Regions from separate parts of the Prosthecomicrobium sp. N25 genome, predicted to be linked through region 1. Evidence: predicted binding sites of a transcription regulator. Region 1 holds the regulator's gene; each other region holds the start of a gene.

Region 1 (9,874 bases):
TACGACGGCTTCGTGGCCGCCATCCAGGACCGCGAGGCGCGCGGCGAGACGGTCGAGACCACCTTCGTGGGTATCGACAAGGCCGAGATCGTCGAGGCCTCCCTGCGCGGCTCGCTCGTGCAGATCACCGTCCGCTTCGTCAGCCACCTGATCACCGTCACCCGCGACCAGAAGGGCGAGGTGGTGGACGGCGATCCGGGCAAGGTCGCCGAGCTCGTCGACGTCTGGACCTTCGAGCGGAATGCCACGTCGAGCGACCCGAACTGGTATCTCGTCGCCACCCAGACCCCCGACTGACCCCGCCGAGGCCGGGAAAGTGGCGGGTGCCGGCCGCGATCTCCCGTCTCCGACGCCGCTGCCCCGCCCCCGATGACCGCCGCCGCAAGCCTCGAACCCCTCGCCTTCGCGGACCTGCCCGGCTGGGCCGAGGACCGCCACGCCGAAGCCATGGCGGCCTTCCGGCTGACCGCCCGCCACATCGCCGGCGCGGCGCCGAAGTCCCGCACTCTGGCCGATGCCGCCTTCGGGCCGGCGGGGGTCGACGGCGAGGCACTCGCGCGCGTCGCGCGCCGCCTTCTCGCGGAGAACCCCGAGGGCGACGCGGCCTGCCGCCGCTTCTTCGAGACCTCCTTTGCGCCCTTCCGCGTTCGCCCGACCGAGGGCCGGCCTTTCCTGACCGGCTACTACGAACCGGAAGTCGAGGGCTCGCCCGTCCGCACCGGGCGCTTCGCCGTCCCGCTCCTGGCCCGCCCCGACGACCTCGTCGACGTCAACGACCGCAATCGCCCGGCCGGCATGGACCCGTCCTTCGCCTTCGCCCGCCGAGCCCCGGACGGGCTGGTACCCTATTTCGACCGCGCCGAGATCGAGGACGGCGCCCTGGCGGGCCGCGGCCTCGAGCTGGTCTGGCTGGAAAGCCCCGTGGACGCCTTCTTCATCCACGTCCAGGGTTCCGCGCGCATCCGCCTGCCCGGCCGCGACCCGCTCCGGGTCGCGTATGACGGCAAGGCCGGCTGGCCCTACACCTCCATCGGCCGCCGGCTCGTGGAGCGCGGCGTGGCGCCCGCCGAGGCCATGACGGCCGACCGGCTCCGGGCCTGGTTGGAGGCCGACCCGGCGGCCGGCCGCGCGCTGATGCGCGAGAACCGCTCCTACATCTTCTTCAAGGTGCTCGACGGCCTGGACCCCGCGCTCGGCGCCGTGGCGGCCGCCGGGGTGCAGCTGACGCCGGGCCGGTCCCTCGCCGTCGACCGCCGCCTGCACACCTTCGGCACGCCCGTCTTCCTCGACGCCGACCTGCCGTTCGGCCCCGGCGGCGCCCTGGCGCCGGTCCGCCGCCTGATGGTCGCCCAGGACACCGGCTCGGCCATCGTCGGCCCGGCCCGGGGCGACGTCTTCGTCGGTTGCGGGCCCGAGGCCGGCGTCCTTGCCGGGTACGTCCGCCACGAGCCCCGGTCCTTCGTCGTCCTGGTGCCGAGGGACTGACATGGCGAGCCGGCGCAAGCGCGACCTGAGCGAGGAGGAGCGGGCGTTGTGGCGCAAGGTCGCCGAGTCGGTGGCGCCGCTCGAGCCCGGACGCAAGACCCGCCGCCGCAAGGCCGCGCCGCCGCCCCCCGCCGAGTCGATGATCGAGCCGGTCCACGACGACGCCCCGGTTTCCGCCGCATCGCCGACCGCCCATCCGCATCCCCCCCAGCCGCGCCCCGATCCTGCGCCCGCGAAGCCGAAGGCTCGCCCGCAGCCGACGCCGCTCGCCCCGATCGACCAGCGCACCAAGCGCAAGCTCGTCCGCGGCACGATGGGCGTCGACGAGCGCCTCGACCTGCACGGCATGACCCAGCACGAGGCGCATGCGGCGCTACGCCGCTTCGTCGCCGGCGCCCAGGCACGCGGCGCCCGCATGGTGATCGTCATCACCGGCAAGGGCGCCCGGCCGGTCCAGGGCGGGTTCCGCGACCCGGACGAGCGCGGCATCCTGCGCCGCGTCGTGCCGCAATGGCTGGCCCTGCCGGACATGCGCGACTACGTGGTCGGCTTCGAGGAGGCGCATCTCGCCCACGGCGGCGCCGGCGCGCTCTATGTCCGCCTGCGCAAGGCGCGGCGCTTCAGGGTGGAGGGCGGTGCATGACCCCGTTCGGCGCCAAGGTCCGCGAGCTCCGCCGCGCCCGCAACGTCACCTTGAAGGAGATGGCGAGCGCCCTCGGGGTCTCCTCCGCCTACCTTTCGGCCCTCGAGCACGGCAAGCGCGGCGTGCCGACCTGGTACATGGTCCAGCGCATCATCGCCTACTTCAACGTGATCTGGGACGAGGCCGAGGAACTCCAGCGCCTCGCCGAGAGCTCGGACCCCCGGGTCGTCATCGACACCGCCGGCCTCGCCCCGGAGGCCACCGAGCTCGCCAACCTCCTGGCCGTGAAGATCCGGGGCCTCTCCAAGGCCTCCCTAAAGGACCTCAGCTTCCGGGTCCGCGCCGCGGCCGCCAAGGACGGGGTGTGACGGCGGGTGGCCCGAGACATGACCCTTGCACGGACTCAGTCTCTGTCATGCCCGGGCTCTGTCCCGGGCATCCAACCGAGCGTCCGGCCTCGCGGCGCAGATCGAGAGGTCGAGCCGGATGGGTCCGACCCGAAGGAGTCGGCAAGCCGTCAGAGGATGAACCGGCTGAGGTCCGCGTTCTTGGCGAGGTCGCCGATGTGGTCCCGCACATAGGCGCGGTCGATCACGACCTCTTCGCCGGCCTGGTCGGGCGCCGTGAACGAGATCTCGTCGAGGACGCGCTCCATCACGGTCTGCAGCCGGCGGGCGCCGATGTTCTCCACGGTCGCATTGATGTCGACCGCCACCGAGGCGATCTCGTCGATGCAGTCGTCCGTGAAGCTGATGGTCAGGCCTTCCGTCGCCATCAGGGCCACGTACTGCTTGATCAGGCTCGCCTCGGTCTCGGTCAGGATGCGGCGGAAGTCGTCCCGGTCGAGCGGCTTCAGCTCCACGCGGATCGGCAGGCGGCCCTGCAGCTCGGGCAGCAGGTCGGCCGGCGTCGCCACGTGGAAGGCCCCCGACGCGATGAAGAGGATGTGGTCCGTCTTCACCGGCCCGTACTTGGTGGCCACCGTCGTGCCCTCGATGAGCGGCAGCAGGTCGCGCTGCACGCCTTCGCGGCTGACGTCGGCCCCGGCGCGGCCGCCCTCGCTGCGGGCGCAGATCTTGTCGATCTCGTCGAGGAACACGATACCGTCGTTCTCGACCGAGCGGATCGCCTCCGCGACCACCTGATCCTGGTCGAGCAGCTTGTCGGATTCCTCCGTCAGCAGCATTCCGTGGCTGTCCTTGACGGTCACGCGGCGCGGCTTCTTCTGCCCCCCGAAGGCCTTGCCCAGCACGTCGCCGAGGTTCATGACCCCGATGGTGGCGCCCGGCATGCCGGGAATCTCGAAGTTGGGCGTGCCCTGTCCGCTGCTCGCCACCTCGATCTCGATCTCCTTGTCGTCGAGGTCGCCGGCGCGCAGCTTCACCCGGAAGCTCTCGCGCGTCGCCGGGCTCGCGCTCTTGCCGACCAGCGCGTCGAGCACGCGCTCCTCCGCGGCCAGATGCGCCTTGGCCTCCACGGCCTTGCGCTTCTGCTCGCGCACCAGGCCGACGCCGACCTCGACGAGGTCGCGCACGATCTGCTCGACGTCCCGTCCCACGTAGCCGACCTCGGTGAACTTGGTCGCCTCCACCTTCAGGAACGGCGCCCCGGCGAGCTTCGCGAGCCGCCGCGAGATCTCCGTCTTGCCGACGCCGGTCGGCCCGATCATCAGGATGTTCTTCGGCAGCACCTCGTCCCGCATGGCGCCGGTCAGCTGCTGGCGGCGCCAGCGGTTGCGGAGGGCGATGGCGACCGCCCGCTTCGCCTCCTTCTGGCCGACGATGTAGCGGTCGAGTTCGGACACGATCTCGCGCGGGGAGAACTGGGTCATCGCTCAAAAAATCCGTTGGGGCCGGGCCCGGCTCAGCGCTCGCTGTCGAGCGTTTCGATGGTGAGGTTGGTGTTGGTGTAGACGCAGATCTCGGCGGCCACGCCCATCGCCTTGCGGGCGATCGCCTCCGCGTCGAGGTCGAGGTCGACGAGCGCCCGGGCGGCCGCCAGCGCATAGTTGCCGCCCGACCCGATGCCCATGACGTCGCCCTCAGGCTCAAGCACGTCGCCGTTGCCGGTGACCACCAGCGTGACCGTCTTGTCGGCGACCAGCATCATGGCCTCGAGCTTGCGCAGGTAGCGGTCCGACCGCCAGTCCTTGGCGAGCTCCACGCAGGCCCGCGTCAGCTGCCGCGGATACTGCTCGAGCTTCGACTCCAGCCGCTCGAACAGCGTGAAGGCGTCCGCGGTGGCGCCCGCGAAGCCGGCGATCACCTCGCCCTTGGCGATGCGCCGCACCTTGCGGGCGGTCGACTTCAAGACCGTCTGCCCGAGGCTCACCTGCCCGTCGCCGGCGATGACCACCCGGCCCGCCTTGCGCACCGCCAGGATGGTTGTGCCGTGCCAGGCGAGGGGCGAACCCTGTTGATTGTCCATGGAAAGCGACTCCGGCCGGCCCGCGGGCGCGCGATCGGGAGGATGGCCGAACGCGGACGGCGATACGAACGGCGGGACGGGCGTCCCGCCACGCGCCTTCACTTAGTCATGCCCTCGCGGGATTTCCACAGGGTCAGCCGCCGCCTCACCCCAGCACCTTGCCGACCATCTTGGCGGTGAAGTCGACCATCGGGATGATGCGGCCGTAGTTGAGGCGGGTCGGGCCGATCACGCCGAGCGCGCCGACGATCCGGTTCTCCTTGTCGCGGTAGGGCGAGACCACCAGCGAGGAGCCTGAGAGCGAGAAGAGCTTGTTCTCCGAGCCGATGAAGATCCTGACCCCTTCGCCCCGTTCCGCGGAGCCGAGAAGCTGGATCAGGTCCCGGTTGCGCTCCAGGTCGTCGAAGAGGAGCCGGAGGCGTTCCAGGTCCTCCGCCGCCTTGACGTCCTCGAGCAGGTTGGCGCGGCCGCGCACGATGAGCTGCTGCGGCCGGTCCTCCGCGGCGCCCGCCCAGGTCGCGAGCCCGGCCTGCACCACCCGCGCGGTCAGCTCGTCGAGCCGCGCCTGGCGCTCCGCCTGCAGCCGCTCGTTCTCCGCCCGCGCCTCCGCGAGCGTCCGGCCGCGGATGTTGGCGTTGAGGAAGTTCGAGGCTTCGACCAGCGCCGAAGGCGGCAGGCCGGCCGGCAGGTCGACGATCCGGTTCTCCACCGTGCCGTCCTCGCTGACCAGCACCACGAGGCCCTTCTGCGGCTCCAGCCGGACGAACTCGATGTGCTTCAGCCGAAGGTCCGCCTTGTGGGTCAGCACCACGCCGGCCCCGCGTGACAGGCCGGACAGCATCTGGCTCGCTTCCGTGAGCACCTTCTCCATCGGGCGCGTCTCGCCGCCGGCCTTCATCTCGGCCTCTATACGCGCCCGCTCGTCCTGGGCGATGTCGCCGATCTCCAGGAGCGCGTCGACGAAGAAGCGCAGGCCCTGCTCGGTCGGCAGACGCCCGGCCGACGTGTGCGGCGCATAGATGAGGCCGAGATGCTCCAGGTCCTGCATGACATTGCGCACCGAGGCGGGCGATAGCGTCATGGGCAGGACGCGCGAGACGTTGCGCGAACCGACCGGCTCGCCGGTGTCGAGATAGGCCTCGACGATGCGCTTGAAGATCTCGCGCGAGCGTTCGTCGAGCTGCGACAGGCTGTTGCTCGGGGGGATGGTCACGGCCTTCGTCATGGACCTCCTGTCCTCGCCTTACCGCCGCCGATGGAACCACGGCTGGCCGCGCCGTTCAATCACCCGGAGGCCGTCTCGGTTCCCCTTTCGGCTTGCTCGCCGCGCCGTCGAGGAGTACGGAACCCGGATCGACCCGAGAAGCGAGACCGCCGAATGCGTCCATCCAAGCGCGCGCCCGACGAGATGCGCCCCGTGACCCTCGAGAGAGGTGTCTCCAAGCATGCCGAGGGCTCCTGCCTGGTGAAGTTCGGCGACACGCACGTCTACTGCACGGCGAGCCTGGAGGAGGGCGTCCCGTCCTGGCTTCGCGGCCAGCGCCGCGGCTGGGTCACCGCCGAATACGGCATGCTGCCGCGCGCCACACACGACCGCACCCGCCGCGAGGTGAACGCCGGCAAGCCCTCCGGCCGCACGCAGGAGATCCAGCGCCTGATCGGCCGCTCGCTGCGCGCCGTCGTCGACCTGGAGGCCCTCGGCGAGCGCCAGATCTCGGTCGACTGCGACGTGATCCAGGCGGACGGCGGCACCCGCACCGCCTCGATCACCGGCGCCTGGATCGCCCTCAACGACTGCCTCGCCTGGATGCGCGCCCGCGACCTGATCAAGACCAAGGTGCTGCGCGACCACGTCGCCGCGGTCTCCTGCGGCATCGTCAAGGGCGAGCCGGTTCTAGACCTCGACTATGTGGAGGACTCCGCCGCCGAGACCGACGCCAACTTCGTCATGACCGGCTCGGGCGGCATCGTCGAGATCCAGGGCACGGCCGAGGGCAAGCCCTTCACGGAGGAGCAGCTGCACGCCCTCCTCGGCCTCGCGCGGACCGGCATCGGCCGCCTCGTCGACCTGCAGCGGATGGCGATCCTCTGATGCCCCGCAAGCTCGAGTCGGGCCGCCTCGTGGTCGCCACCCACAACAAGGGCAAGCTCGTCGAGATCAACGACCTGATCGCGCCCTACGGCTTGGAGGCGGTTTCGGCCGGTAGCCTCGGCCTGCCCGAGCCGGAGGAGACCGGCCTGACTTTCGAGGCCAACGCCGAACTCAAGGCCCGCGCGGCCGCCGAGGCCTCCGGCTTGCCGGCGCTCGCCGATGATTCCGGCCTCGCCGTGGTGGCGCTGGGCGGCGACCCGGGCATCTACTCCGCCCGCTGGGCCGGTCCCGACAAGGACTTCGGCCGCGCCATGCGCAACGTCGAGGAGCTCCTGCAGCAGAAGGGCGCCGTCACCCCCGACGCGCGCCGCGCCTACTTCGTCGCCGCCCTCTGCCTGTGCTGGCCGGACGGCCACCAGGAGACCTTCCGGGGCGAGGTCCACGGCATGCTGGTCTGGCCGCCGCGGGGCGAGCGCGGCTTCGGCTACGACCCGATGTTTCTGCCCGACGGCGAGACGCGCACCTTCGGCGAGATGACCGCCGAGGAGAAGCATGGCCGCGGGCCCGGGCGCGACGGCCTCTCCCACCGGGCCCGCGCCTTCAGCCAGTTCGCCCGCGCCTGCCTGGACGCCTGAGATGACGGCCGATCCCGGCTTCGGCGTCTACGTGCACTGGCCCTTCTGCGCGGCCAAGTGCCCCTATTGCGACTTCAACAGCCACGTCCGGCACGACCCGCCCGACCAGGCCCGCTTCACCCGCGCCTTCGCCACCGAACTCGCCGCGATGGCGGCGCGCACGCCGGGGCGCAGCGTGGACTCGATCTTCTTCGGCGGCGGCACGCCCTCCCTCATGGCCCCCGCCACCGTCGGCGCCATCCTGGACGAGATCGCCCGCCACTGGGCCTTCGCCCCGGACGTGGAGATCACCCTCGAGGCGAACCCGTCGAGCGTCGAGGCCGAGCGCTTCCGGGGCTACCGGTCCGCCGGGGTCAACCGGGTCTCCCTCGGCGTCCAGGCGCTCGACGACGCGGACCTCAAGGCTCTCGGCCGTCTTCACGACGTCGCCGACGCCCTGAAGGCCATCGGCTTCGCGCGCGACACCTTCCCGCGCCTCTCCTTCGACCTGATCTACGCCCGCCCCCGGCAGACGGTCGAGGCCTGGCGCGCGGAGCTCGCCCGCGCCCTGGCCTTCGCCGCCGACCACCTCTCGGTCTACCAGCTGACCATCGAGGAGGGCACGCGCTTCGCCGACCTGCACCGCGCCGGCAAGCTGGTGGTGCCCGGTCCGGACCTCGCCGCCGACCTCTACGAGGCGACCCATGCGGAACTCGACGCCGCCGGCCTGCCCGCCTACGAGATCTCCAACCACGCCGCCCCCGGGGCGGAATGCCGGCACAACCTGGTCTACTGGCGCTACGGCGAGTATGTCGGCGTCGGGCCCGGAGCCCACGGCCGCCTCGCGCTCGCCGACGGCCGCCACGCGACGGCCTGCGAGAAGGTGCCGGAGCGCTGGCTCCAGAGCGTCGAGACGGCGGGCCATGGCCTCGTCACCGACGACCTGCTGACCCTCGACGAGCAGGGGGACGAGTTCCTGCTGATGGGCCTGCGCCTGCGCGAGGGCATCGACCTGGGCCGCTACGAGCTGCTCTCCGGGCGCTGCCTCGACAGGGCCCGCCTGGCCGACCTGGCCGGCCACGGCCTCGTCGAGGTCGGACCCGGCCGCCGGCTGCGCGCCACGCCGGCCGGCTTCGCGGTCCTGGATGCGCTGGTCGCCGACCTCGCCGCGTGACCGGCCCCCGCCCGGTCCGCGCCGGACTCACGTGAAACGCTCGCGCCCCCGCGTCTGCAGGGATCCGCGTCAGGTCCCGCTGCCGAACTGCTTCGGGGCCGGGCCGACCACCTTGGCGCCGCCCTGCGCGATCTCGAAGACCGCCAGCCCGCGCTCGCTCGTCCCGTCCGGGCGGAACCGGAACAGGCCGGTCACGCCCAGGAAGCCGTTGCGCGACAGGAGCACGTCCTCGCGGAACGGGTTCGAGCCGGCGTTGCGCACCAGCCCGGCGGCCAGGAACACCGCCTCGTAGCCGAGGACCGCGAGGGAGGCCGGCTCGGCCCCGTAGGCCTGCCGGTAGCGCTGGCGGAAGCCGTCGATCTTGACCGGGTCGGGCCCCGGGTACCAGCCGCCCGCCAGCGCCGGGGAGGCGAGGGCGGCCGGGTCGGCCCAGCGACCCGTCCCGAGGATCTTGACCTTGCGGGTGTCGAGCCCGGCAGCCGACATGGCCTGCACCGCCTGGGCGGCATTGGCGGCGAGGTCGGGCACGAAGACCGCGTCGATCTGCGCGCCGAGCTTCGCGATCACCGCGGCCTTGGCCTGCATCTCGGTGGAGTCGCGATAGCGCTCGATGCCCATCACCCGCGCGTCCGCCTGGGCGGTCGCCTGCCGGAAGGCGGCCTCGGCGACCGACCCGTAGGCGTCGTCGGGCACGAGGGCCGCGAAGGACCGGCGTCCCTGCTGGGCCGCGAAGGCGACGATGCGCTCGACGTCGGCGCTCGGCAGGAAGCCGATCAGGTAGACCCCGCGGCTCGCCACGCTCGTGTCGGTCGTGAAGGCGACGACCGGAATGCCTGCCTGCCGGGCCGGACCGGCGGCGCCGCGCGCCGCGACCGCGTTGAGCGGCCCGACGATCAGCTGCGCGCCCTCGGCGGCCGCCTGGCTCGCCGCCGCCTGGCCGCCCTCGGTGGTGCCGCCATCGTCCTTGACCATGATCTGGATGTTGGAGCCGGGGAAGTCCTGCAGCGCCAGGTCCGCGGCGTTCTTGATCTGCTGGGCGAGCGCGCTCGATTGGCCCCCCGCCGAGTTCGGGAGGATCATCGCGACCCTGACGCCGCCCGCGCCCATCACGTTGCCGCCCGCCCCCGCAGGCGGCGACGTCACCGTCTTGCCGTCGCCGAAGAGTGTGCCCGGCCCGCTCGTCCCGGTGCAACCCGCCAGGGCGAGGAGGCCACCCGCGAGCGGAAGTCGGGCGGCCGACAGGAGGAACGAACGGCGATCGGCAGGCGTCACGGGGACGATCTCCAGCGCAGGATTTCGGCGGGAAAAGCCGGCGGATTGTGACCGCGTCGTGACCCTTAGTCAAAATAGCCTTTCGCGGCCCCCCTCTGTGGCCGAACCGCCACGGGTCGGCTATGCAGGGGGACCATCCCCGTCGAAGGACACCCGCCTTGGCCGCA
Region 2 (9,874 bases), on a different contig from region 1:
GAGCGTGCCGGCAATTCCCCGGATCGGGCCGGTGATGCCGAAGCGCACCAGCAAGATCGCGAGCGTGAGGACGACGACGAGCAGGATGCCGGTGGTGGCGTAGCCGGTCGTCTGGGCGCCGTTGGATTGCGCCTCGGCCGCGTCGGCCGACGCGTCCATGTCCTTCACGAGCCTGTCGACGATGCCGGCGATCACCGGGATCGTCTGACGGATGACAGGTGCGCAGGTCGCGAAGAGGGCGGCCTTCGCCCGCTCGGCGTCGGCATTCGATTGACCGAGCGCAATCGTTTCGCGGCAGGCCTGTTCGACGGACTGGAAACGGGCCGAGACTTCGGCGTATTCGGTGGCCCGACCGGGAAGCGCCGCCTGGGCCTTGCCGAGTTCGGACGAGAGGCCCGCGCGCGCGGAGTCGATGTCGGTGAGGGAGGACCGATCCTCGTCGCCGGCATCGGCCAGCACCAGCCTGTTCACCGAGCGGGCATACCAGGCCACCTGGCGGTTGACGCGGGCCAGGGCCACCGCGGCCTTCACCTCGCCGTCGAGCAGGCGCGCGAACCGCTCGGTGGCCTGCCTCGCGGCCGATCCGGTGTAGAGCGCCGAGCCGATCCAGGAGACGGCGAGCAGGGCGAACAGGATCATGATCTTCCACAGCAACGGCAGCCGGTCCAGGCGCATCCCTACCTCCTTGAAAGCGGACGGCCGGCCGAAGTCCTCTGGAGGCCCGCCCATCTAGAATAATAGTAAGTGACCTTGGGTTAACGGTTGGTGGATTTCGTGATTTTGCAATGTAATTTTTAACAGGACTGGCAATTTTCGTATTTTTGTTCTTACATTCGTATTGTTGATGCTCCGATTCAACCATGGATCCTGCCCGGCGGCCACGGATCCGCATCTGCGTTCCGGCCCGCAGCGACGGGAAGCGCCAGTCATCGCCGAACCGCCGAGTCGCCCGCTCAGCGCCGCCCGAACAGCCGCTCGATGTCGGCGAGCTTCAGCTCCACGAAGGTCGGGCGGCCGTGATTGCACTGGCCGGAGTTGGGGGTCGCCTCCATCTCGCGCAGCAGCGCGTCCATCTCCTCCGGCCGAAGGCGGCGGCCGGTGCGGACGGAGCCGTGGCAGGCCATGGTGGAGAGGATCCGGTTGATCCGCTCCTCCAGGCGGGTCGTCGCCTCGCGGTCTGCCAGGTCGTCGGCGATGTCGCGGATCGTGCCGCGGATGTCGAAGCTCTTCAGGAGAGCCGGGATCTCCCGCACCGCGACGGCGACGGGGCCGAAGGCCTCGAGCACCAGGCCGGCGCGGGCGATGTCCCCGGCCGCGGCGATGAGCCGGGCGACGTCCTCCTCGGGCAGCTCCACGATCTCCGGGACGAGCAGCATCTGGCGCGGAATGCCGGCCTCGGCGAGCTGGCGCTTCAGCTTCTCGTAGGTCAGGCGCTCGTGGGCGGCGTGAGCGTCGACGAGGACAAGGCCGTCGCGGGTCTGGGCCAGGATATAGTTCTCGTGGAGCTGCGCCCGCGCGGCGCCGAGGGGCCGGGCGGCACGCTCGGCGTCGACGTCCCGGTCCCCCGGGCGGGCATCGGCGGAGAGGCCGAAGCCGGGAGCGAGGGGCGGCTGGCGCAGCACGGCACCCGCGTCCGGCTCGAAGGCGGCCTGGACGGCCTCGGCAAAGCCGCGGCCTTGGGACGTCTCGCCGGCCGCGTCCGCCAAGGCGGCCTCGTCCACCTCCGGCGGCCGGAACGGCGAGGCGCGCCAGTCCCAGGCGGCGCGGGGCGGCGGGCCGGGCGGGCGGTCGGAGAGCCCCTCCTCGGCGCGGCCCGTGTGGATGCGGAAGCCGGCCCCCGGCGCCTCCGGCAGGGCGCCGATCCGGAAGGCCGCGACGGTGCGCTCGCCCCCGGTGGAGGAGGCGCGGTGGCCGGCGCGGGCGAGCGCCTCGCGAATGGCGCCGACCACGAGGCCGCGCACCAGCCCCTGCTCGCGGAAGCGCACGTCGGCCTTGGTCGGGTGGACGTTGACGTCGACCTCGTGGGGGTCGAGGCGGATGTCGAGGACCACGACCGGATGCCGGTCGCCGCGCATCAGGTCCTGATAGGCGCCGCGCAGGGCGCCGAGGAGGAGCCGGTCGCGCACGGGGCGGCCGTTGACCATCAGGTACTGCTGGGTGGAGGCGGCGCGGTGATAGGTCGGCAGCCCGGCGTGGCCGGCGAGGCGGATGCCTTCCCGCAGGGCGTCGATGCGGACCGCGTTCTCGGGGAAATCGTCGCCGACCACCTGGGCGATGCGGGCGAGCCAGGGATCCTCGCCGCGGGCAGCCTGATAGTCGACGGGATTGCGGTCGGCGCCGCCGAGTGCGAAGCGGACGTCGGGCCGGGACAGCGCCAGCCGGCGCACGACCTCGGTGACGGCGGCGGCCTCCGCCTTGTCGGACTTCAGGAACTTCAGGCGGGCGGGGGTCGAGAAGAAGAGGTCGCGCACTTCGACGCGGGTGCCGCGCGCGAGCGGGGCGGGACGCGGCTCGCCCTTGATCCCGCCCTCGACGGCCAGTTCCCAGCCATGCGGCTCGGCCTCGTGGCGGGTCGCGATGGCGAGGCGGGCGACGGCGCCGACGGAGGGCAGCGCCTCGCCGCGGAAGCCGAGGGTGCGTATGTCGAGGAGGTCGTCGTCGCGCAGCTTGGATGTGCAGTGACGCTCGACCGCCAGGACGAGGTCGGCCCTCGTCATGCCGCAGCCGTCGTCGGTGACCCGGATCAGGGTCTTGCCGCCACCGGCGGTGGCGACCTCGATGCGCGTCGCGCCGGCGTCCAGCGCGTTCTCGACCAGTTCCTTGACGACGCTCGCCGGGCGCTCGATCACCTCGCCGGCGGCGATGCGGTTGATCGTGTCGTCGTTCAGCTGGCGGATGACGGTCATGGCGCCTCGGTGGCTCGGGGCGCCATTCTCGCGGATTCGCGCGTCGGCGTCACCGGGCGGACGTTGAATCCCCCGGCCCCTCCGGCTACTGATCGCGGCTTCGCAGTCAGACCGGACATTCCCAATGCGCAGCGTCTCTCCCGATCTCGTCGCCGGCCTCTCCGTCCTGGCCCCGCGCTACCGGGCGGTGCTGTCGGACGTCTGGGGCGTGGTGCACAACGGCGTGGCGGCGTTCCGACCCGCCTGCGAGGCGCTGGAGGCCTATCGGGCGACGGGCGGGATCGTGGTGCTGATCACCAACGCGCCGCGGCCGGCCGAGCCGATCCGGGCTCAGATCCGGGCCCTCGGGGTGCGGACGGAGGCCTACGACGACATCGTCACCTCCGGGGACGTCACGCGCGACTGCCTGGCCTCGCGGGCGGAGCGCGGGATCGTCCATATCGGGCCGGAGCGCGACCTGACGCTCTACGACGGGCTGCCGGGCCGGCTGGTCGACGACGGGGCCGGCGAGATCCTGTCGGTGACCGGGCTGTTCGACGATGAACGCGAGACGCCGGAGGACTACCGGCCGCGGCTCACCGCCTTCGCGGCGCGCGGGGTGCCGCTCGTCTGCGCCAACCCGGACATCGTGGTGGAGCGGGGCGAGACGCTCGTCTGGTGCGCCGGGGCGCTGGCGCGGCTCTACGAGGAGATCGGCGGCGAGGTCGTCATGCTCGGCAAGCCGTTCCGGCCCATCTACGACGCGGCGCGGACGCGGATCGCCCGCATCGCCGGGGAGAGCCTCGCCACGCGCGAGATCCTGGCGATCGGCGACGGGCTGCCGACCGACATCCGCGGCGCCGACGCGCAGGACCTCGACGTCCTGTTCGTCACGGGAGGGATCCACGCCCTGGATTTCGGCGATCCGTCCCATCCCGACCCGGCGCTCGTCTCGGCGCGGCTCAAGTCGGAAGGGCTCGGGGCGACGGCGATGATGGCCCGCCTCGGCTGGTGACTCTTCCGGCCACGCCCGACGATTTCAATCGACTTCGCAGATCCGCGTGCTAGCATGCGAGTTCGCCACGGATGGATATTTTCATGTCTTCGAATGACATAGGGACTCTGGCTGCTCGCATGATCGGGTCGAATCCCGATCAGTCCATGGTCATTTGCGACCCCTTTGCTTTCGACATGCCGGTCCTGTTCGCGAGTCCAGCCTTCTACGACTTCACGCTCTATGACCGCGGCGATGTCATCGGCCGCAATTGCAGGTTTCTGCAGGGGAAGGGCACGGACCCGATCGCGCGCCTCCAGCTCGGGGCTGGGCTCGCGGCGCAAGCCCGGGTGATCGTCCGCATCCTCAACTACAAGGCCGACGGCACCCCGTTCTGGAACGCCCTCGACATCCGCCCGATGCTCGACCCCCGGGACCGGCTCGCCTGCTTCGTCGGGTTCCAGAATCCGGAGCCCTATACGGGTTGAACGGCGGGCCGCGGCGACCCTCAGACGGTCAGGCCCTGATCCAGGACCTCGAGGACTTCGCCGACGGCCAAGACCAGGAAATAGAAGTCGAGCCGGCCGTCCCTGTCGAAGTGACGGACGATCTGCGTTTCCACTTCGTAGCTGACACCGTCCCGACAGTGCAGATAGGCCGAGGTATCGACCATCGCGTCGCCCGGCACCGTCAGGAGGTCGAGAGAGCAGTCGACCAGCGCGAAGCAGGTCAGGCCGCGATCCTCCGCAGAGTATCCGACGCAACGCTCGACGGCGCTGTTCGTGAACTTGACCCTGTGTCCCCGTCGCGGGTCGACGACGATGACTCCGGCCACATCGTCGACACTGTAAAAGCTTGACAAGGCGAGTGCCTTTCCGATCAGGGCAGGGCCGCAGGACAAGACACTACTTGAGGCTACGTATTGAGACATTAGGTTTTTTTCTGGAGGATTTCAAGCGCGACGACTCCAGAAAGCATCGTTTTCACAGCGATTACGTAGTATCCGATGTGAAATATTTGTCGCCCGACCCTCGCAGTCTTGCAGGCCTGTCGAAGGGAAATCCTTGACAGCGCGGAAGCGCGCGCCTATCTCCGCATCGGCTGCTAGCACTCCCGTCCGACGAGTGCCAAGCGCCGGGCGCCGGGGCGGTCCGCCGATCCCGCGCCAGTCTGAGTTTCAACCTCGAGGGTTCTCTTCCCATGGCCAAGACCTCCTTCCGCCCCCTGCACGACCGCGTGGTCGTGAAGCGCCTCGAAGCCGAGCAGAAGACCGCGGGCGGGATCATCATCCCGGACACCGCCAAGGAGAAGCCGCAGGAGGGCGAGATCATCGCCGTCGGACCTGGCGCGCGCGACGAGAGCGGCAAGCTCGTCCCGCTCGACGTCAAGGTCGGCGACAAGGTGCTGTTCGGCAAGTGGTCGGGCACCGAGGTCAAGCTCGACGGCCAGGATCTCCTCATCATGAAGGAGAGCGACATCATGGGCATCGTCGGCTGATCCAACCGGATCCGGACGTTCCCCCTCCCCCCTTCTCCGGCCGCCTCGGACTCGCTGTCGAGCGCCCGGCCGGTTTCCCGAACAGACTGGAGACAAGAACATGGCTGCCAAGGACGTTAAATTCGGCGGCGACGCCCGCGACCGGATGCTGCGCGGCGTCGACATCCTCGCCAACGCCGTCAAGGTGACGCTCGGCCCGAAGGGCCGCAACGTCGTGATCGAGAAGTCGTTCGGCGCCCCGCGCATCACCAAGGACGGCGTCACCGTCGCCAAGGAGATCGAGCTCGAGGACAAGTTCGAGAACATGGGCGCCCAGATGGTGCGCGAAGTGGCCTCGAAGACGAACGACCTCGCCGGCGACGGCACCACGACCGCGACCGTGCTCGCCCAGGCCATCGTCAAGGAAGGCGCCAAGGCGGTCGCCGCCGGCATGAACCCGATGGACCTGAAGCGCGGCGTCGATCTCGCCGTGGCCGAGGCCATCAAGGACCTGCAGAAGCGCTCCAAGAAGATCAAGACCTCGGCCGAAGTGTCCCAGGTCGGTACGATCTCGGCGAACGGCGAGAAGTCGATCGGCGCCATGATCGCCGAGGCGATGCAGAAGGTCGGCAACGAGGGCGTGATCACGGTCGAGGAGGCCAAGAGCCTCGAGACCGAGCTCGACGTCGTCGAAGGCATGCAGTTCGACCGCGGCTACCTCTCGCCCTACTTCATCACCAACGCCGACAAGATGATCGCCGAGCTCGAGGATCCCTACATCCTCATCCACGAGAAGAAGCTGTCGTCGCTGCAGGCGATGCTGCCGATCCTGGAGTCGGTCGTGCAGTCGGGCAAGCCGCTGCTGATCATCGCCGAGGACATCGAGGGCGAGGCGCTCGCCACCCTCGTCGTCAACAAACTGCGCGGCGGCCTCAAGGTCGCGGCCGTCAAGGCGCCGGGCTTCGGCGATCGCCGCAAGGCGATGCTCGAGGACATCGCGATCCTGACCGCAGGCCAGGTCATCTCCGAAGACCTCGGCATCAAGCTCGAGAACGTCACCGTGGATTTCCTCGGCCGGGCCAAGAAGGTCACGATCGCCAAGGAGAACACCACGATCGTCGACGGCTCGGGCAAGAAGAAGGAAATCGAAGCCCGCGTTTCGCAGATCAAGGCGCAGATCGAGGAGACCACCTCGGACTACGACCGTGAGAAGCTGCAGGAGCGTCTGGCCAAGCTCGCCGGCGGCGTCGCGGTCATCCGCGTCGGCGGCGCGACCGAGATCGAGGTCAAGGAGCGCAAGGATCGCGTCGACGACGCCCTGAACGCCACACGCGCCGCGGTCGAGGAAGGCATCGTTCCGGGCGGCGGCGTCGCCCTGCTGCGCGCCAAGAAGGCCGTCTCGAAGCTGAAGTCCGAAGTCGCCGACGTCCAGGCCGGCATCAACATCGTGATGAAGGCGCTCGAGTCGCCGATCCGCCAGATCGCCGAAAACGCCGGCGTTGAAGGCTCGATCGTGGTCGGCAAGCTCTTGGAGTCGAAGGACGACAACTCCGGCTTCGACGCCCAGACCGAGACCTACGTGAACATGGTCGAGGCCGGCATCATCGACCCGACCAAGGTCGTGCGCACGGCCCTGCAGGACGCTTCGTCGGTCGCCGGCCTGCTGATCACCACCGAGGCGATGGTCGCCGAGCTGCCGAAGGACAAGCCGGCGATGCCGGCCGGCGGCGGCGGCATGGGCGGCATGGACTTCTGATTTAGGGTCCGGGGCCGCCGCCTCCGCTCACACGTCGTCGCGACAACGCTTGCGCTGTCGCGACAGGCGGCGGCATGGGCGGCATGGACTTCTGATCTAGGGTTCGGGGCCGCCGCCTCCGCTCACACGTCGTCGCGACAACGCTTGCGCTGTCGCGACAGGCGGCGGCATGGCCATCGAACGGAGAACACGGGGAGCGGGCGACCGCTCCCCTTTTTTCGTTCGGCACGGCGTGGTGAAACCGAAGGGCCGTGTCGCGCGCCATGGCGCCTGTCCGCTGCCGACTCTTGTCAGTTCTACGATAGTGTATGTCGCGGTAATTTCGTAATTCAGATAAGCATCTGATATAATTCTAACCTTATCATTTCATTCACATCCTACAGATCAAAACTTCCTCATCGATGTCATGAGGGGACGACTTCGATGTCATGGATTTCAAAGATCGGCATTCTGCCGCGACTACTGGCCATATGCCTGGCGCTCGCAATTCCCATTGCCCTGCCGACGGCTCTCTTCGTCGTGCAATCCTGGAAGGACATCGCCTTCGCCAGCAAGGAGGTGCAGGGTACGGCCTATCTCAGGCCGATCTGGGCCGGGGTGACGCAGCTTGCGCGCAACGGTGCCATCGACAGGACGGCCCTCGCGGCCGCGACCGCGGCCTGGAAGGCGCAGGCACCGGCCAACGACGTTCTGTTCAAGTCGTCGGAGCTCTCCCGGGCCTACGCTGCGGAACTCGACGGGTTCCGGGCCGACCGGCGGACCGCGGCCCTCGCCGCCGGCAAGGCGTTCATCGGCAAGGTGGGGGACGAGTCCAACCTGATCCTCGATCCCGATCTCGACTCCTTCTACGTGATGGACCTCGTCGTCGTGAAGGCGGCACAGCTGGCGGTCGCGGGAAGCGATCTTCACGAGGCGCTGGTCGCCGTGAACGGGAAGTCGCGGGTCGGGTTTGACGACGTCCTGCAACTCGTCGGCAAGCTCGGCGAATACGAGGCGGCGCAGGCGGGGCTGGAATCGTCGCTCGACGCCGCCATGCGGGAAAGCCGGGACGGTTCGGTGCGGCGTGCCCTGCAGGCGCCGGGGGAAGCTCTCGAGGCGGCGAGCCGCCGGCTGCTCGACGCGATGCGGCCGGTCGTCCGCGCGGCCGTCGTCGAGAGCGACGCGTCGGGCCTCGGCCGCGTGGTCGAGCCGCTGCACGCCATGCAGTCGGCGCTCGATGCTTTCTGGACCGGGGCGGCGGGGGAACTCGACCGGCTGCTCCTCGCGCGCATCGACGGCTTCGAGAGCCGGCTGGTCCGGAGCCTCGCCCTGATCGGGGTCTTCCTCGCGCTGGCGGCGATGCTGGTGGCGGCGGTCACGCGATCGATCACGCATCCGATCGCCGGGCTCGTGACGGCGCTCGACCGCATGCGGCGCGGGGAACTGACGATCCCGGTGCCTCATACCGACCTGCCCAACGAGATCGGCGCCATCGCGCGCTCGGTCATCTACCTGCGGGACGGCGTCGCGGCGATGCGCGAGCGCGACCTGATCGAGACCACGCGACGCACCGAGGATGCGAACCGGCACACCCTGAAGCAGATGGCCGGCAAGGTGGAGGCGGAGACATCGACCGGGCTCGACAGCATCGTGGCCTCGGCGGACCTCGCGCGGTCGAAGTCGGACGAGATGCGGGCGGCCTTGAGCGCCGTCGAGGCGGCCACCCGGGAGGCGGGAGGCCACGCGCAGGTGGCGCGCGCCATGGCGGAGCAGGCCGGCTCGGTCTCGAGCGGCATGGTGCAGGCGATCGGGGAGGTGGACCGGCTCGTCTCGGGCTCGGCCGAGGTGATGCGGTCGGCCGTGGCCCAGGCCGAGGCGGCCGCGGCGGGGGTGGGCGCCCTCGCGCGGGCGGCGGAGGAGATCGGCGGCTTCGTGGACGCCATCGCGGGCATCGCGGCGCAGACCAACCTGCTCGCCCTCAACGCCACCATCGAGGCGGCACGCGCCGGCGAGGCCGGACGCGGCTTCGCCATCGTGGCCTCCGAGGTCAAGGCGCTCGCCGGGGAGACCGGCAAGACGACGACCGACATCTCCGCGAAGGTGCAGGAGATCCAGGCGAGGACCGGAAAGGCGGTCGAGGTGATCGGGGCCTTCGGGGCGACCATCGGCTCGCTCGCGTCGACCACGACGACCATCGGGGACGCGATGGGCCGGCAAAGGGCGATGACCGGCGAGTTCCAGCGGATCATCGGGGAAGCCCAGCGCGCTACCGGGGAACTGGACACGCGGGTCGGCGCGATCTCCGGGCTGGCGGCACGGTCGACCGGGATGGCGGTCGAGGTGGGCGGGCTCGCCGACCACATGACCGAGGCGACGACCCGCATCCGGTCGTCGATCCCGACCATCGTCGAGCAGGCCCGGCAGAGCATCGAGCGACGGATGTCCGACCGTAACGCCTGATCGGGGGAGATCCCGGACGGCCGGCGCTACTTGCTCCGCCAGGTGAGCACCGAGCTCGCCGCATAGTTGAAGACGGCGCCCATGACGGCGCCGGTCAGGCCCGCGATCCACGGCACCGGATGGAAGCCGTGGATCCAACTCGCCACGCCGACATTGGCGATCGTGCCGAAGCTGCAGACGAGATAGAAGGTGATCAGGCCCGAGAAGAAGGCGAGGCCGGTCAACCGGCGGTCCCGGTAGGTGAGCTGGTTGTTGAGCACGAAGTTCCACGTCATGGCGGCCATGACGGCGAAGAACTGGCTCCACTCGAAACTATAGCCGAGC
Region 3 (9,874 bases), on a different contig from region 1:
CGACACGCCCTACCTGCAGATCGGCGAACACAAGTACGGCAAGCCGATCCTCGATCGCGCCATCAAGTTCGACGTCGACCTGCCCGACGCCCTGAAGATCGGCCTCATCTCCATGGATTCGACCATGCGGTCGAATCTCGGCGTCGGCATGCCGATCGACCTCGCCGTGATGCGCCGCGACGCCGTCCAGACCGAACTCGTCCACCGCGTCGAGCCGGGCGAACCCTATTTCCATGACCTGCGCGAGCGCTGGTCGGCCGCGCTCCGGGCCGCCCACCAGAACATCCCGCGCCCGCCCTACGGGCTCGACAACTAAGAATTCTAGCAACTTTCTCGCTCAAATCCGCCGGCCCGGCTGAACCCGTCCGCAACGCCCCCTGCCCCATGATCGGGCACGCAGGATGGCGGGCTTCACGGGCGATGCTGTTTGAGAGGATCCGGAGTGTGTTCGGCAGGGCGACGGGCGACGCGTCCGTCGTGCAGTCGATCGCCGCCCTCGTCGCCTGCACCATGCTGTTCCTGTCGATCTCCGCCGCCTGGACCGCGCAGCAGTCGAACGATCTCGCCGTCGCCCGGCAGGTCCGGCTCGCCTGGAACGGCTTCGAACAAGAGCAGGACCAGATCGCCGTAGACATCCAGCGCACGGCCATCTCCGACGAGGTCTACCGCCGCACGCATTTAAAATTCGAGCCAGATTTCGCCGAGCGCGTGTTCGGCGACCGCCTCTGGCGCGACCACCGCCACGACATCGTGCTCGTCGTCTCCCCCGCCCGCACGGTCCTGCAGGGCCACATCGCCGGCCGCTCGACCGATCCGAAGGATCTGCGCGGCATCCTCGCCGACGTCTCCCCCGTCATCGACCGCCTCCGCCTGCAGGTGGCCGAGGCGGCCCACCGGCCGGCCGGCGGCGACGATCCGGAGCAGATCGTCGGCAAGGTCCTGCGCGAGCAGGCCGTCATGCAGGTGACCGGCCAGGCCGCGATCGTCGCGGCCGTCGCGATCGTCCCCGACGACGGCAAGGTTCCCAAGAAGACCATTCCGCCGACGATCGTGGTGAGTGTACGGCTCGTCGCCGGCGACATGCTGGAGCGGCTCGCTCGCCGCTTCGTGCTTCCGGACCTCCGGTTCCGCCCGCCCGCGTCCGACGACGACGAGATCGGCCGCGCAGCGATCCCCGTGAAGAGCACGGCCGGCGAGACGCTCGGCTTCCTCCTCTGGCGCCCCCATCAGCCCGGCTACCAGATGATGCAGCACCTGGCGCCCCTGCTCCTCGTCGCCATGGCCCTGTTCGTCGCCTTCGCGCTCGTCGTCGTCCGCAAGTTCAACCGCCGCACCCGCGAACTCGCCGACAGCGAGGCGCGCGCCACCTACGCCGCCCTGCACGACGCCCTGTCGGGCCTCGCCAACCGCGTCCTGCTCGGGCAGCGCATCGAGGAGGCCCTGGCGGAGGCTGCCACCGACCCGAAGCGCTGCACCGCGATCGTCTATGTCGACCTCGACAAGTTCAAGGACATCAACGACACGCTCGGCCATCAGGCGGGTGACGAGGTGATCCGCCAGACGGGCCGGCGCCTCGCCGCCATCGCGCGCGACGGCGATACGGCGGCCCGCATCTCCGGCGACGAGTTCTGCCTCGTGATCCGCTCCGCGCCGACCCGCCAGGAGGTCGAGAACCGGCTGTCGCAGATCGTCGCCGAGATCGCCCGTCCTGTGTCCTTCGGCGAGCGCACCATCTACCCGGCCGCGAGCGTCGGCTGCGCCATCGCGCCGGTCGATGGCACCGACCGCGCCGAGATCCAGCACAAGGCCGACCTGGCGCTCTACCGGGCGAAGGGTGGCGGCCGCGGCCGCTGGTTCCTGTTCGAGCCCGACATGGACGACGGTCACCGCAAGCGCCAGTCCCTCCGCCAGGACCTCCGCGCCGCGCTGACCGAGAATCGCCTGACCGTGCTCTACCAGCCCTTCTTCTCCGTCGCCGAGATGAAGGCCGTCGGCGTGGAGGCCCGCGTCGCCTGGGACCACCCGACCCGCGGGCGCATCTCGGCCGGCGAGTTTATCCCGATCGCCGAGGAATGCGGCCTCATCCGCGACATCGGCGCCTTCATCCTGCACCGCGCCGCCCGCGACGCCCACCGCTGGCCCGGCATCAAGCTGGCCGTCAACATCTCGCCGATCGAGATGCGCCAGCCGACCTTCGCGGCGGACCTCCTGGCGATCCTCGCCGACGAGGGGTTCGACCCGGACCGCCTGCAGGTCGACATCACCGAGAACATCCTGCTGACCGACGCCGACGTGGCCATCTCGGCGATCGAGACGCTGCGCGCCGCCGGCGTCGGCATCGCGCTCGACGAGTTCGGCTCCGGCCAGTCGAGCTTCAACTACCTGTCGCGCTTCCGCTTCGACACGATCAAGATCGACCGCAGCTTCGTCGCCAAGCTGGAGACCTCCGCGGAGGTCGCCACCATCGTCCACTCCATGGTGGAACTGGCCGGCAAGCTCGGCCTGGAGACGGTCGCCGAGGGCGTGGAGACCTTCGGCCAGTTCCGCTTCGTCCAGGCCGCCGGCTGCAGCGCCGTCCAGGGCCACCTCTGCGCCAAGCCGATGCCAGCCGCCGAAGTCGCCAAGTTCCTGGAGCGCCCGCTGAACGACCGCTTCCGCGCGGTGGCGTGAGGGCTTCAGCCCGCCTCAATGCGCGTGGCCGGCGAGGTCCTCGATGATCGGGCAGTCGGGGCGTTCGTCGCCGTGGCAGGCGGAGACCAGGGTGGCGAGGGTCCGCTTGAGGGACTGCAGTTCGCGGATCTTGGCCTCGACCTCACGGATGCGCTGCTCGGCGAGCGACTTCACGTCCGCGGAGGCCCGGTGGGCGTCGCCCCAGAGCGAGAGGAGCTGGCGGCAGTCCTCGACCGAGAAGCCGAGTCCCCGCGCCCGCGCCAGGAACTGGAGCTTGGCGACCTCCGTCCGGCCGTAGTCGCGGTAGCCGTTGGCGCGGCGCGGGGCGGCGAGGAGCCCGATCTCTTCGTAGTAGCGGACCGCCTTTGCGGTCAGCCCGGCCTTTTCGGCGGCAGCGGCAATGTTCATGGGAGGGGTCTCCGGATGCGGTCGTCCGGAGATAAGGGTTCCCGCCACGGGAAGGTCAAGGGGTGACGGTCGGACTCGCGGAGCGGCGTCCAATTCCCCTGAAGAGGCCAAGGATGCCCCTCGGCGGCCGTTCCTGTGCCTGGTCGCGGTAGACCCACTGACCGAAGATGATCCTGTAGGGCATGGTCTCGAAGGTGCGCCAGAAGAGATGCGTGAGCGGAATGGTCACGGCGGTGGTCACCAGCGCGAAGGTGGTCATGGAGAGCGCGATATCGGGCGTGAACAGTCCGAACTTCTTGAACAGGAGACGGGTCGCGTAATACGTGTAGGGATGCACGAGGTAGAGGCTGTAGCTGACGGTTCCAAGGTAGGCCGCCACCTTGTTGCGCAGGAGCAAGCTCGTCAGGCTGCCGGGCTGCACAGCGCAGCAGAAATACAGGATCGAGAAGTAGATCCTCAGCGGCACGAAGCCGTCGGCGAAGCGCGCCCAGACATATTCGACGTGCCCGAGGCTCGCCAGCCAGATCATCATCGGGAAGGCGACGACCTCGACCGTCCGCACGAGCAGCGTCGAGCGTATCAGCTGACGGTCGTAGACGGTCCGGACCAGGACGCCTCCGATGAAGTAGAAGGTGATCGGGAAGGCGAACAGGAATCCGATGCACGCCAGGCCGGCGAGCGCCGCCCCGAGCGGGTGGAAGCGCCGGGCGATGAAGTGATAGGCGAGGCAGGCGAGCGCGTAGTAGTGGACCTCGTAGGTCAGGCTCCACGCGTTCGGGGTGAGCTGGTCCGTATGCGTGTAGAGGTCCAGGAAGAAGAAGGCCGGGATGATCGTCCCGAGATTGTTGAGCTTCGGGTAGGCGTTCGTCATCCCGTTGAGGACGATGAAGAGGATCGTCAGCACCAGGAAGAGGGGGTAGATGCGGACGAAGCGGCGCTTGGCAAAGTCCCAGGGCTCGTAGCGGACGATGCTCGGCCAGATAACGAAGCCGCTGATCATGAAGAAGAGATTGACGCCGAAGACGCCGACGCTCCAGGGCGCGGCCACGGCGGAGACGTAGGCCTCGGACTGGGCGTAGATATGCTCGGCCGACCCTCCGAAGATATGGGCGTAGAACACCATGAGCGCCGCGATGCCGCGCAGCCCGTGGGCACTCTTGTTGAATTCGTCATGCATGGTTCGCCCCCGAATTCAACGCAGCGCCGCAACGGCACAGGACGGCCGGGACGAGGTCCGGCCGGCTGGGAGGAGTCGGAATGCCGAGATTTTGCACAGGTGTCTTTCAAACATGCTTAATGGTATTCAAGAATTCTTATAGGAACGCACGACACCGGGACTGCGCGGGCCGCCCATTCCCCTGTCGAGAGTAGAAAGAGGTCGTGGATCTTTCAAGATCAAAGCATAACCGCGCGCGGCAACTGGCCTGCACTTCACACATTAAGGTTTATGGCGGGAAAGGTTACCCGGCCCGAAATGCCTGCGGGGTCATGTCGGGAGCGCCTCGGCGCCGGCGGCTTCCGCAAGGCGGACCGGAGTGCGCTCCGGCAGGCCGCAGAGCCGTGTCCCATCCGGGAGAGCGAGAAGGGCTCCGGGCCGGTCCGCCCAGGACGTGGAGGACGCGACGCGGCACAGGCCCGCCGCGCGTCGGCGAGCCCGTCGCGCCGGTCCCGCCGTCTCGTCGACCGCCGGGATCAGTGCAGCTTGAAGAGCCCGCTCACGGCGCGCCACTCGCCCGGGCGGACGAGCCGCTGGTGCGCGACCTCGACCTTGAAGATCGGGCCGTCCAGCTCGCGGTTCCAGAAGTCGAGGAATCGTTCGAGCTCCGGAAATTTCGGAGCGAGGTCGTAGTCCTGCCAAATGTATGTCTGAAGGATCGCGGGATGGTCGGGCATGCGATAGAGGATGTTGGCTGTCGTCAGTCCGTATCCTTCCATCTGCAGGCGGAAGGCGTCGTCGACCCGTCTTTCCGGCATGGAGCTTCTCCCTTCACCAAGCTCTGTCCCAAGGAGAGCAAAACCGCTCCCTCCATGCAAGACCCGAATCGTTAAATTATTGTTCCGCCTCAGAGACTTAGCAGCATGGCGCCGAGACTGCTGCCAGACCGCGCGGGCGGTGGCCCGCATGGCTCCGCTCCGGCTGGCACTCTCCCTACGTGAGTGCCAAAAAAATTCGTCCGACCCCCTTGAAGCCCGTCTGGCGCCCGCTTAACTCACAGCCGCGTGTCCCCTCCCCGGGGCCATGGGAGGCACGGGACGAGGGACACGGTCCATCGACCCATCGGGGCGTTCGGAACGAGCGAAGCCCCGTCCATCGGAGGAGCAAGAAACATGGCATTCCGTCCCCTGCACGATCGCGTGGTCGTCCGCCGGCTCGAGGCCGAGCAGAAGACCGCGGGCGGGATCATCATCCCGGACACCGCCAAGGAGAAGCCGCAGGAGGGTGAGGTCGTCGCTGTCGGGCCCGGTGCGCGCGACGAGACCGGCAAGCTGGTTCCCCTCGACGTCAAGGCCGGCGACCGCGTGCTGTTCGGCAAGTGGTCCGGCACCGAGGTGAAGATCGACGGCCAGGATCTCCTGATCATGAAGGAGAGCGACATCCTCGGCATCGTCGAGGCGACCGCATCGGCCAAGAAGGCCGCCTGAGCGACAGACCCGCGATACGTCAAGACAATCGGAGCAGAACAGCCATGGCTGCCAAGGAAGTGAAATTCTCCGTCGATGCGCGCGACAAGATGCTGCGCGGCGTCGACATCCTCGCCAATGCCGTCAAGGTGACGCTCGGCCCCAAGGGCCGCAACGTCGTCATCGAGAAGTCCTTCGGCGCGCCCCGCATCACCAAGGACGGCGTCACCGTCGCCAAGGAGATCGAGCTCGAGGACAAGTTCGAGAACATGGGCGCCCAGATGGTGCGCGAAGTGGCCTCGAAGACGAACGACCTCGCCGGCGACGGCACCACGACCGCGACCGTGCTCGCCCAGGCGATCGTCAAGGAAGGCGCCAAGGCGGTGGCCGCCGGCATGAACCCGATGGACCTGAAGCGCGGCATCGACCTCGCCGTCGAGGCCGTCGTGGCGGACCTCAAGGCCCGCGCCAAGAAGGTCACCTCCAACGAGGAGATCGCCCAGGTCGGCACCATTTCGGCCAACGGCGACACCGAGATCGGCCGCTTCCTCGCCGAGGCGATGCAGAAGGTCGGCAACGAGGGCGTCATCACGGTCGAGGAAGCCAAGAGCCTGACGACCGAGCTCGACGTCGTCGAGGGCATGCAGTTCGACCGCGGCTACATCTCGCCCTACTTCGTCACCAACTCCGAGAAGATGCGCGCCGAGCTCGAGGATCCCTACATCCTGATCTTCGAGAAGAAGCTCTCCGGCCTGCAGGCCATGCTGCCGGTGCTCGAGTCGGTGGTCCAGTCGGGCAAGCCGCTGGTCATCGTCGCCGAGGACGTCGAGGGCGAGGCGCTCGCCACGCTCGTCGTCAACAAGCTCCGCGGCGGCCTCAAGGTCGCGGCCGTCAAGGCCCCGGGCTTCGGTGACCGCCGCAAGGCCATGCTCGAGGACATCGCAATCCTCACGAACGGCCAGGTGATCTCCGAGGACCTCGGCATCAAGCTCGAGAACGTCACCCTCGACATGCTCGGCCGCGCCAAGCGCGTGATGATCGAGAAGGAGAACACCACGATCGTCGACGGCGCCGGCTCCAAGAAGGAGATCGAGGCCCGGGTGTCGCAGATCAAGGCGCAGATCGAGGAGACCACCTCGGATTACGACCGCGAGAAGCTCCAGGAGCGCCTGGCCAAGCTCGCGGGCGGCGTCGCGGTGATCCGCGTCGGCGGCGCGACCGAGGTCGAGGTGAAGGAGAAGAAGGACCGCGTGGACGACGCCATGCACGCAACCCGTGCCGCGGTCGAGGAAGGCGTCTTGCCGGGCGGCGGCGTCGCCCTGCTCCGCGCCCTCGGCGCCCTCGCCGCCCTCACCCCGGCCAACGCCGACCAGAAGACCGGCATCGAGATCGTCCGCAAGGCGATCCAGTCGCCGGCCCGCCAGATCGCCATCAACGCCGGCGACGACGGCTCCATCGTGGTCGGCAAGATCCTCGAGAACAAGGACAGCGCCTTCGGCTGGAACGCCCAGACCGGCCAGTACGGCGACATGTTCAAGTTCGGCGTGATCGACCCGGCCAAGGTCGTGCGCACCGCGCTCCAGGACGCCGCCTCCGTGGCCGGCCTCCTGATCACCACCGAGGCGATGGTCGCCGAGAAGCCCAAGAAGGCCTCCGCCGCGCCGGCAGGCATGCCCGGCGGCGGCATGGGCGACATGGACTTCTGATCGACCGATCGGAAACGAGCACAAGGGGCGCCGGAGCGATCCGGCGCCCTCTTTCTTTGCCGCAGAGGCGCAAAAAGAAAGGGCGCGGCAACCGCCACGCCCCCCGTGAATGGCCCGACGAACGGGGCCTTCGATCTTCGAATCCGACTTCCGGAACGGCCGTGCAGATCAAAACTTCCAGGTCGGGCCTCAATTTCGGCGCAAGCCGCAGCCGTCCTGTGATCTCAATCTAGGGCCCCGTTGTTTCAGGGGCATGTCGTCGCACGGCATTTGTATTTCTATTGATGAAACAGGGTGGGAACCGGGGACCGCGTCCCCGTGGGCATCCTCCGCCCTGCCCCTGCGGGTCGCGGAGCCTCGCTGCAATGCCCGCTCAGGGCCCGGCTCCCGCGACGGCCCTGGAACCCGGCCCCGGGCTGCGGCGTGGTCCGCGCATCCGGACGGGCGCCTCACGCGTAACCGTCCGGCCCGCCCCGGAGACGCCGCCATGCAAGAGCCCCACCTGACCGCCGCCGCCCTTCTGCTCCTGATCGGCGGCACGATGCCCGCCGCCGCGGAGACCTGCTTCCGCCAGTGCCTGGCCCCGCGCCTAACCGATAGCGCCATCCCGGACGACCGCATCCGCTTCGAGATGCGCCGCTGCCGCGACCTCTGCGAGGGCGAGGCGCTCGCCCGGGTCGCGGACCCGGTCCGCCGCCGCGTCGAGTCCTGCCGGCCGGAACCCCTGTCCCTCGACGAGTTCAGGGCGGTGCGCGGCGCCAGCCCCTCCTACGTGGTCCAGTCGAACGCCTTCACGTGGGACGTCAGGAACCCGCTGCCCGGCAAGGTGATCCGCGAGATCGAGATCGTCGCGCAGACCATGGACCTGCGCGACACCGTGATGACGGCCGCCGGCACCGTGATGCCCGGCGAGAGCGAGACGCTTCTGGTCGCCGGCTTCTTCGACGGCTATCCGAACGCGCGCTACGCCACCAAGGTGCGCACGATCTGGGCCTGCAGCCTCGACTGAGCCTGTCAGCGGCTGGCGATCGCCACGGGAGCGGCCCGCGCCGGACCCCCCTCCGGCCCGGCATAGGCCAGGCCCGTCGCCCTGGCCTGGCCGAGCGAGACGACCGACGCCGTCGTCATGGCGGCGAGAAGAAGGGCAGGAATGATCTTGCTCATCGCGGGAACCTCGGAGCCGGCTCTATCCTTGTTCCGGTCTGAGTAACCCGCCGCACCTGGAGCGACGCTGACCGGCCCATTCACGCAAGGTTCAGCGACGCCCCGCCGCCCCTCGACCGCCAGATGCTTGCGCCCTCCCGCGTTTTTCGGAATACCAGCTGCATTGCCCGCCCCGGCGCCCGATCCGCCGCCACGCCTCGTACGAGGCGGCGAGGCCCGAGGGCCGACCGACGGCTCCCCAACCAGAGGTCTCGATGGAACTGACCCGACGCCTGCTACTCCTCGGTCTCGCCGCCGCCGGCACCGCTGTCGCGACCGATGCGATGGCAGCCCGGAAGCGCAGCCCGAAGCGCAGCGCCTCCACGCGCTCGTCCAGGCGCAAGGCGCGCAGCGAGGAGGCCGCCAAGGCGCCGCCGTCCCTGCCCAAGCGGCCCGACGGCCAGCCGCTGCGCATCCCCGAGATCGTCGCCCTGCCGGACGGCGAGGTCTACGAACTGAAGGCCGGCCCGGGCTCCCACGCCTTCGTGCCCGACAAGCCCGTCCCGGTCGCCGGATACGGCGGCGGCTACCTCGGCCCGGCCCTCAAGGTGAAGAGCGGCACCACCCCGCGCGTGCGCCTCGTCAACGGCCTCGACCGCCCGACCAACCTGCACTGGCACGGCCTCCTCGTCCCCGGCGAGGCCGACGGCGGCAGCCACCCCGGCGTAGCCCCCGGCGGGACCTGGGAGGCCGCCCTGCCCATCGACCAGCCGGCCGCCACGCTCTGGTACCATGCCCATGTGCATGGGCGTGTCGCCGCCGACCTGCACGACGGCCTCGCCGGTCTCTTGATCGTGGACGACGGCTCCGACGAGCGGCTCGGCCTGCCGTCCGCCTGGGGCGTCGACGACATTCCCCTCGTTCTCCAGGACCGGGTCTTCGACGACGGCGGCGCCCCGCGCTACGAGGAGAACGCCGGCGTCTTCGACCACGGCTTCCGCGGCAACCGCATGGTCGTCAACGGCACGCTCGACGCGGTCGCGACCGTGCCGCAGCGCCTTGTCCGCCTCCGCCTGCTGAACGCCTCGAGCGCCCGCGTCTACCGCCTGTACCTGGAGGACGAGCGCGCCTTCAAGCTGATCGCCACCGACGGCGGCTACCTGCCCGCCCCCGTCGACGCCGATACGATCTCGCTCGCGCCCGGCGAGCGCGCCGAAATCCTGGTCGACTTCGCGGACGGCGGCACCGCCCTGATGACGACACCCGACGAGCACGAGCACCGCGTCGGCCTGCGCGCCATGCGCATGCCGGACGTCATCTCCACC

What was found. The regulator HrcA, encoded in region 1, represses chaperone genes, less so after heat shock. The targets are predictions, from matches to a motif close to GTTAGCACTCNCNNNNNGNGAGTGCTAAC.
Region 2: the regulator HrcA is predicted to act here: its motif matches at 4,983-5,011, upstream of groES (co-chaperone GroES).
Region 3: the regulator HrcA is predicted to act here: its motif matches at 5,215-5,243, upstream of groES (co-chaperone GroES).

Annotation. Positions count from the first base shown of each region.
Region 1 is NZ_JBBCAT010000002.1:159,040-168,913, reverse strand. Features, by position in the region: gene WBG79_RS15570 (Tim44/TimA family putative adaptor protein) at 1-297, shown strand, start outside; gene mltA (murein transglycosylase A) at 370-1,485, shown strand; gene WBG79_RS15560 (Smr/MutS family protein) at 1,487-2,128, shown strand; gene WBG79_RS15555 (helix-turn-helix domain-containing protein) at 2,125-2,496, shown strand; gene hslU (ATP-dependent protease ATPase subunit HslU) at 2,646-3,959, opposite strand; gene hslV (ATP-dependent protease subunit HslV) at 3,992-4,555, opposite strand; gene hrcA (heat-inducible transcriptional repressor HrcA) at 4,701-5,780, opposite strand; gene rph (ribonuclease PH) at 5,934-6,647, shown strand; gene rdgB (RdgB/HAM1 family non-canonical purine NTP pyrophosphatase) at 6,647-7,282, shown strand; gene hemW (radical SAM family heme chaperone HemW) at 7,284-8,435, shown strand; gene WBG79_RS15520 (penicillin-binding protein activator) at 8,505-9,707, opposite strand; gene rsmI (16S rRNA (cytidine(1402)-2'-O)-methyltransferase) at 9,830-9,874, shown strand, end outside.
Region 2 is NZ_JBBCAT010000001.1:1,217,148-1,227,021, reverse strand. Features, by position in the region: gene WBG79_RS05520 (methyl-accepting chemotaxis protein) at 1-675, opposite strand, end outside; gene mutL (DNA mismatch repair endonuclease MutL) at 954-2,906, opposite strand; gene WBG79_RS05510 (TIGR01459 family HAD-type hydrolase) at 3,031-3,900, shown strand; gene WBG79_RS05505 (PAS domain-containing protein) at 4,047-4,367, shown strand; gene WBG79_RS05500 (hypothetical protein) at 4,388-4,741, opposite strand; gene groES (co-chaperone GroES) at 5,080-5,376, shown strand; gene groL (chaperonin GroEL) at 5,477-7,111, shown strand; gene WBG79_RS05485 (methyl-accepting chemotaxis protein) at 7,535-9,550, shown strand; gene WBG79_RS05480 (glycosyltransferase family 2 protein) at 9,577-9,874, opposite strand, start outside.
Region 3 is NZ_JBBCAT010000004.1:83,422-93,295, reverse strand. Features, by position in the region: gene WBG79_RS22515 (peptidase) at 1-316, shown strand, start outside; gene WBG79_RS22510 (putative bifunctional diguanylate cyclase/phosphodiesterase) at 445-2,670, shown strand; gene cueR (Cu(I)-responsive transcriptional regulator) at 2,686-3,078, opposite strand; gene WBG79_RS22500 (acyltransferase family protein) at 3,134-4,255, opposite strand; gene WBG79_RS22495 (usg protein) at 4,771-5,052, opposite strand; gene groES (co-chaperone GroES) at 5,407-5,721, shown strand; gene groL (chaperonin GroEL) at 5,766-7,406, shown strand; gene WBG79_RS22480 (hypothetical protein) at 7,894-8,415, shown strand; gene WBG79_RS22475 (hypothetical protein) at 8,421-8,570, opposite strand; gene WBG79_RS22470 (multicopper oxidase family protein) at 8,825-9,874, shown strand, end outside.